3 regions of the Comamonas sp. GW821-FHT11H03 genome follow, and region 3 is predicted to be linked to each of the others. Evidence: predicted binding sites of a transcription regulator. Region 3 holds the regulator's gene; each other region holds the start of a gene.
The links. Region 3 encodes sigma-54, which starts transcription at its own class of promoters, with help from an activator protein. Its sites were predicted from a motif close to TGGCANGNAANCTGCTTT; they were not measured.

Region 1 (2,267 bases), on a different contig from region 3:
AGCTCACCAAGGAGCGCACGACCGTGGGGCGTCGTCCTTACAACGACATCGTGATCGAGAATCTGGCGGTCAGCGGCGAGCATGCCGTGCTCACCATCTCTGGCAGCAAGGTCAGCATTGAAGACCTGCGCAGCACCAACGGCACCTATGTCAACGGTCGCGCCATCCAGAAGCAGGACCTGCTCAATGGCGACCTGCTGGACATTGGCCGCTACAAAATCCGCTTTCTCGATACCGTGATTGCCGACACGAATACGCCATCTGCCCAGGGCGGCAAAAAGGCGTTGGCGCATATTTCCGAAGAGGCAGACAGCGGCTACGCCAAACTCGCCAGCCCCTCAGGATTTGGTGAAATCTCCAGCTTCAGCTCCACCATCCAGGGCTCGCTCGCCGCGCTGCCGCAGCGCCACGCCTTGATTCGCATGCTCACCGGCAGCCTGGCCGGCAGGGAAATACCTCTCTTCAAGGTCGTCACCACCCTGGGCAAGCCCGGTGTAGCCATCGCCTCCATTACCCAGAAGCCCCATGGCTTTGTGCTCACCCAACTGGAGGGCGCAAGCGAAGACCTCAAGCTCAATGGCCAGGTCGTAGGCCCTCTGTCTGTGCCGCTGCTCAACGGCGACACGGTGGACCTGGCGGGAAGCACCATGCGCTTTGTCGTGGAGTGAGAGGCCGGCTTGACTTGTGCCAAGAGCCTGACAAATTTGTCACTGCTTGCGATCGGATCGCCAAAAATGTTACTGAAACCCGCTTGAATGTTGCCAAACGTGTTGCCTGGCGGATGCCCTGCGCCTGCCAAATTGTTGGCATGCGGCTTGCTTGGTAGCTTGGGTCTCATCCAACTAGGGAGTTTGAAGTGAAGCGTTCCATTCAAAAGGGTTTTACCCTGATCGAACTGATGATCGTTGTGGCGATCATCGGTATTCTGGCTGCCATCGCCATTCCCCAATACCAGACCTATGTGGCCAAGTCCCAAGTCTCGCGAGTGATGTCTGAAGCAGGGTCGCTGCGTACTGCAGCCGAGGCTTGTATTCTGGATGGCAAAACAACTCCTCTTAAGTTGGGAGCGGCTATTGCAACCCCCGCTACAGACTGCGAACTGGGCGTGACTCAGAGCAATCTTCTGGGTGCAGCCACATCCGTTGAAATCTATAAGGGTCTTGATGTGAATCTGGGTGATGCCTCCACTGCTGCAACGATTACAGCCACGTTTGGTACCAGCGCTGCGGCAACCCTGAAGACAAAGAAGCTGACTTGGGAGCGTGCAGCCGCCACAGGAACCTGGGTTTGCTACACCACGGTTGATGCGAAGTATCGCCCCGCTGGCTGCTCTGCTAGCACAGCGACCGCCCCTGCAAAATCCTAATGCTTTATCGCCAGTTTCTTTTTGAAACTTGCTAAAAGAAGCGCCTATTAAAGGCGCTTCTTCTTTTGTAAGCGTTCTGATTCCAATGCTCCGGCGGTCAATCCTTTATTTCTTGTTGATCTGCGCTATCTTCCTACCTTGGATGGCTTGGGAGACGGACCGCAATATGGTGCGGCGCTGGGTTTATCCGATCACAGGCCAGTTGGCAGCGCTGTCCACGCGCTGCGATGCAACTGCTCCGGCTTGGCTAAAGACACTGGCGCAGCAAATCCCCGCACAGCTGGATTCCCCTAGCAACCAGATTGTGTTGGTCGATCAATCGGGCACGCTTTCCGGTTGTGTCAATGGCTGGGAAAGCTATCCCCTGATCAGCAAGCGAGTGACAACCGATACGCGCTTTCGCCTTGCCAGCCTGTCAAAGCTGGTGACTTTTTTTGGCTTAGCCCATGAGCAGGCACTAGGTCAGGCAGACTGGCTGGGTCTGCCTCTGGTCCAGGTGCTGGGGTTGACGCCTCCTTTCCGGGACCAGCGCATCGCCCAGATACAAGTGCGCCACTTGCTCAATCACTCGGCGGGTTTTGACCGTATGCGCGCCAAGGATCCTATGGTCATAGATGATCAAAAGCCCTGGTGCCCCGGACAAGTTGAAAAACTGGCAGACATGCCGCTGCAATTCACTCCAAGTGCGCGTTATGCCTATGCCAATCTGGGCTTTTGCCTAGCCGCTGCGGCCTATGAAAAGCATATGGGCCGCAGTCTGTGGAGTGCGCTGGAGCAGGATATGCATCTATCACGCTACGGGCTGGGTTATATGGATGAGGCGGATTCACCCATTGCCTACAACTTTATGCACAACGAGATGCGTGGGCCGGAGTTTGTCGAACACTTTGACTGGCAGGCA
Region 2 (2,267 bases), on a different contig from region 3:
GTTAGTCCGAATGCTCACACCCACAAGCCCTGCATGTTCAAGCGCGCAATGGGATAATTGCGGCCATGAGCATCACACTGAAGACCCCCGAAGACATCGAGCGCATGCGCATTGCAGGCCGCTTTGCTTCGGATGTGCTGGACTACATCACCCCCCACATCAAACCTGGCATCACCACCCAGCAGATCGACGATCTGTGCGCCAAGCGCATGGCCGAGCAAGGCACCAAGACCGCCTGCCTCGGCTATCAGCCCCCGGGCATGACGCCCTACCCGGCCTATGTCTGCACCTCGGTCAACCATGTGGTGTGCCACGGCATCCCCAACGACAAGCCTTTGAAGAAGGGCGATATCGTCAATGTCGACGTGACCATCATCACCGAAGACGGCTGGTTCGGTGACAACAGCCGCATGTTCATCATTGGCGAAGGCACGATTGCTGCCAAGCGCCTGTCCAGGCTCACGTTCGAAGCCATGTGGAAGGGCATTGCCCAAGTCAAGCCCGGCGCCACGCTGGGCGATATCGGCCACGCCATCCAGACCTATGCGGAGGGCAACAATCTGTCCGTGGTGCGTGAATACTGCGGCCACGGCATCGGCAAGGTGTTCCACGACGAGCCCCAGGTGCTGCACTACGGCCGCCCCGGCGAAGGTGTGGTGCTTGAAGAAGGCATGGTCTTCACCATCGAGCCCATGCTGAATCTTGGCAAGCGCGACATCAAGGCCATGCCCGACGGCTGGACCGTGGTCACCAAGGATCGCAGCCTGACCGCCCAGTGGGAGCTGATGCTGGCCGTCACCAAGACCGGCTATGACGTGCTGACCTGGTCCGATGGCTCACCCACTCCGCCCGACTTCATCACGGCCATCCGCACCTGAGCACGCTGCTGCCGCTGATCTGCATGCCGCATCCGGCCAAGGCTGGATGCGGCATATTTTTTGCTTGTAGACCTTGTTCTGCAAGCGCCATGCGCTCATCTTTTTGCCATCACAGACCTCAAGCCCAAGTCAGTTGGGTTAAGGTGACGCTCAAGCACTTGCCCTGTTGAAACGCTTTTTTTCTACTGCGCATGACCTCCTCTGCCCACTCCTACGCCAACTCTGCCGACGTCTCCGACCTGTCCTCGCTACAGAGCCTGCGCGAGCAATACCGCGAGGCAAAGGCCCGGCAGATGGAGTTGCTGCGCAACCCCACGCTGGGCAGACGCAGCGTGCGCGGAGTGCTGCACCATTTCAGTGAACTCGCCGATGGTCTGCTGCGCACTCTCTGGGAGCGCGCGAAGATGCCGGAAGGTGCAGCCCTGCTGGCCGTGGGCGGATATGGGCGCGCCCAGCTCTTTCCCTATTCGGACATCGATGTGCTGGTATTGCTGCCCCAAAGCGGTGCGCAGCCGGCTGCGGAATTGGCGGCCAGCATCGAGCAGTTCATCAGCAGTTGCTGGGATGCAGGCCTGGAAATCGGCTCCAGCGTGCGCAGCATTGCCGAATGCCTGCAGGAGGCCGCGCAGGACCTGACGGTGCAGACCGCCATGCTGGAGTCACGCCGCATCACAGGTAGCAAGGCCTTGTTTGCCGACTTCGAGCAGCAGTTCCGTGCGCAGCTCGAGCCCCGAGCCTTTGTCGAAGGCAAGCTGCTGGAAATGCGCCAGCGCCACGCCAAATACGACTTCACGCCCTATTCGCTTGAGCCCAACTGCAAGGAGTCGCCCGGCGGGCTGCGCGATCTGCACACCATGCTCTGGCTGGCCAAGGCTGCAGGCTTCGGCAACAGCTGGCATGAGCTGGCCGAGCAAGGCCTGATTACCCATTTCGAGGTCCAGCAGCTCGAATCCAACGAATCCCTGCTCAGCCTGATCCGTGCACGCCTGCATGCCGCAGCCGGGCGCCATGAGGACCGGCTGGTCTTTGACCTGCAGACCGCCGTGGCCGAAGCCTTTGGCTACCGCTCCACCACGCCAGAGGGCCGCAAGCTGGCCATGCGCGCTGGCGAGACCCTGATGCGCCACTATTACTGGGCCGCCAAGGCGGTGACCCAGCTGTGCCAGATCGTGCGCATGAGCATCGAGGAGCGTCTGAACCCCGGCTCGCACGAACTGATTCCGCTCAATGATCGGTTTTGCGAGAAGGCCGGCACCATCGAGGTAGTCAGCGACGATCTGTACGAGCGCGATCCGCATGCCATTCTCGAAACCTTTCTCATGTATGAGCAGCATGAGGGATTGACGGGTCTGTCGACGCGCACCCTGCGTGCGCTGTATGCCAGCCGCG
Region 3 (2,267 bases):
TGGCCGAAGGCACGCCCGAGGAGATCGTGGAGAACGCCGATGTGCGCCGCGTCTATCTGGGCGAACATTTCAGAATGTGATGACCCCTACGCTCCCCCACTTTGTCTGGTCGCTGCCCCCGGAAGGGACCCTGACCGGCTGCGCCGAGGTTTGCCTTGGGGCGGCCCGGCGGCAAACCCATGGCACTGTGCGCGTTGGCAATGATTGTCTGGGAGCCGCGCCTCGATGAAGCCAGGTCTCTCGCTACGCGTTTCGCAGCATTTGTCGCTTACGCCGCAGCTGCAGCAATCCATTCAGCTGCTGCAGCTCTCCACTCTGGAGCTGGCGCAGGAAGTCGAGCAGATGCTGGTCGACAACCCTTTTCTTGAACGTGCAGGCGATGAGGCCGAAGCCGCAGGAGATGCTCCTGTAGATGTAGCTGCTAGCGCCGGTGAATACAGCACTTCAGATAGTATTCATGCTGAAAAGGAGTCATTGCAGGCGCAACCAGCTACTGAAACGGTAGCGGAAGCGTCAACCCCCGAAACCCCTGAAACGCTGAACTGGGAGGCCGACGGCATGGACGGCCAGGACGGGGAGTGGGGCGGCGAATCGAGCAGCGAGTGGGATGCGCCCTCGGCCAGCAGCTCCACGCGCAACCGCGACGGCGATGACGAAACCGATGCCATCGATCTGGCGTGCGAGCACCAGAGCCTGACCGACTTTCTCCATCGTCAGGCGCTGAGCCTGCATCTGGGCGCGGCGGACATGGCGGCACTGCGCTTTCTCATCGAGTCGCTCAGCGAGGACGGCTATCTCGAGGATTCCCTGCAGGAGCTGGCGCAGAGCCTGGCCGGCGACGACCTGGAAGAGCGCGAGGAGCTGGAGCAGCACTTTGTCATTGCTCTGAAGCTGCTGCAAAGCCTGGAGCCCGTGGGCGTGGGGGCGCGTGATCTGGCCGAGTGCCTGCAGCTGCAGCTGCGCGACCTGATCCGCAACGCCGAGGACGAGGGCACGACCGAGGCGCATATGAACCGGTTGCTGCTGGCGCAATCCATCTGCGCGCAGCCCATGGACCTGCTGGCGCGGCGCGATCTGCGCAAGCTCACCAGCCTGTGTGGCGCACGCGAGGAGCAACTGCGCGAAGCCATGGCCCTGATCGCCAGGCTGGAGCCGCGTCCGGGGCGCCGCTTTGTCGACGTGGAGCGCCATATCGTGATACCCGATGTCATCGTGCGCCCGGTGCGGGCAGGCTCGGGCCGAGCGGACTTTTCCGTGCAGCTCAACCCCGATGTCATGCCGCGTCTGCGCGTGCACGACATCTATGCCAGCGTGCTTCGTCGCCACAAGAACAGCGACGGTCATGCGGCGCTGCAGCAGCAGCTGCAGGAGGCGCGCTGGTTCATCAAGAACATCCAGCAGCGCTTCGACACCATCTTGCGTGTTTCCGAAGCCATCGTGGAGCGGCAGAAGAACTTCTTTGTGCATGGCGAGCTGGCCATGCGGCCGCTGGTGCTGCGCGATATCGCCGACACGCTGGGCCTGCACGAGTCCACCATCAGCCGCGTGACCACGGCCAAGTACATGGCCACGCCCCAAGGCACCTTCGAGCTCAAGTATTTCTTCGGCTCGGGCCTGGGTACGGAAACCGGCGGCAGTGCCTCCAGCACGGCCGTGCGTGCGCTGATCAAGCAGTTTGTCGATGCCGAAGATGCCAAAAAGCCGCTATCGGATGCAAAACTAGCCGATATGCTCAAGGAGCAGGGCATCGAGTGCGCGCGCCGCACGGTGGCCAAGTACCGCGAGCAGCTGAAAATTCCCACCACCACGCTGCGCAAGGCGCTGTAGGGCGCCTCAGCCACAAAAAAGCCGCTGATGTATTCAGCGGCTTTTTGTTTAGAGCCATATGTCTTGATGAAGCAAGACCCAAGTGAGGGACAGCAAGCAAAGGCCGCCCTGCAGCGAAGATGTCGTCCCCTTCCGAAGAGAAAGGGGGAAGGCGCAAAGCGCCTCAGGGGGTTATCAAGAAACCAACCACCAGACAAACCAGACCAGCACGCCAATCATCAGCCCGAACTTGAGGACCTTGTAGAAGGTCGGATTCCAGTCGCGGAAGGCACGGCGGTACTTGCCGGCATAGAAGGAAATCTTGAACATCTTGCTGATCATGCCGCGCGGATCGCCCTCGTTGTTGGGCGAGCTGGCGGCGGCCACCACGTTCTTGCCCAGCCAGTGATTGAGCCACTGGGCAAAGCCATTGGTCATGGGGCGTTCCACGTCGCAGAACA

Region 1: AC1RTQ_RS16925 (pilin) is a predicted target of sigma-54. The motif match lies at 805-822, and genes of this name have one in related genera.
Region 2: AC1RTQ_RS13055 ([protein-PII] uridylyltransferase) is a predicted target of sigma-54. The motif match lies at 928-945, and genes of this name have one in related genera.

The regions. Positions count from the first base shown of each region.
Region 1 is NZ_JBXARF010000007.1:221,623-223,889, reverse strand. It holds gene AC1RTQ_RS16930 (FHA domain-containing protein) at 1-668, shown strand, start outside; gene AC1RTQ_RS16925 (pilin) at 899-1,366, shown strand; gene AC1RTQ_RS16920 (serine hydrolase domain-containing protein) at 1,395-2,267, shown strand, end outside.
Region 2 is NZ_JBXARF010000005.1:127,452-129,718, reverse strand. It holds gene map (type I methionyl aminopeptidase) at 66-878, shown strand; gene AC1RTQ_RS13055 ([protein-PII] uridylyltransferase) at 1,070-2,267, shown strand, end outside.
Region 3 is NZ_JBXARF010000001.1:945,807-948,073, reverse strand. It holds gene lptB (LPS export ABC transporter ATP-binding protein) at 1-80, shown strand, start outside; gene AC1RTQ_RS04460 (RNA polymerase factor sigma-54) at 226-1,827, shown strand; gene AC1RTQ_RS04455 (aspartyl/asparaginyl beta-hydroxylase domain-containing protein) at 2,002-2,267, opposite strand, start outside.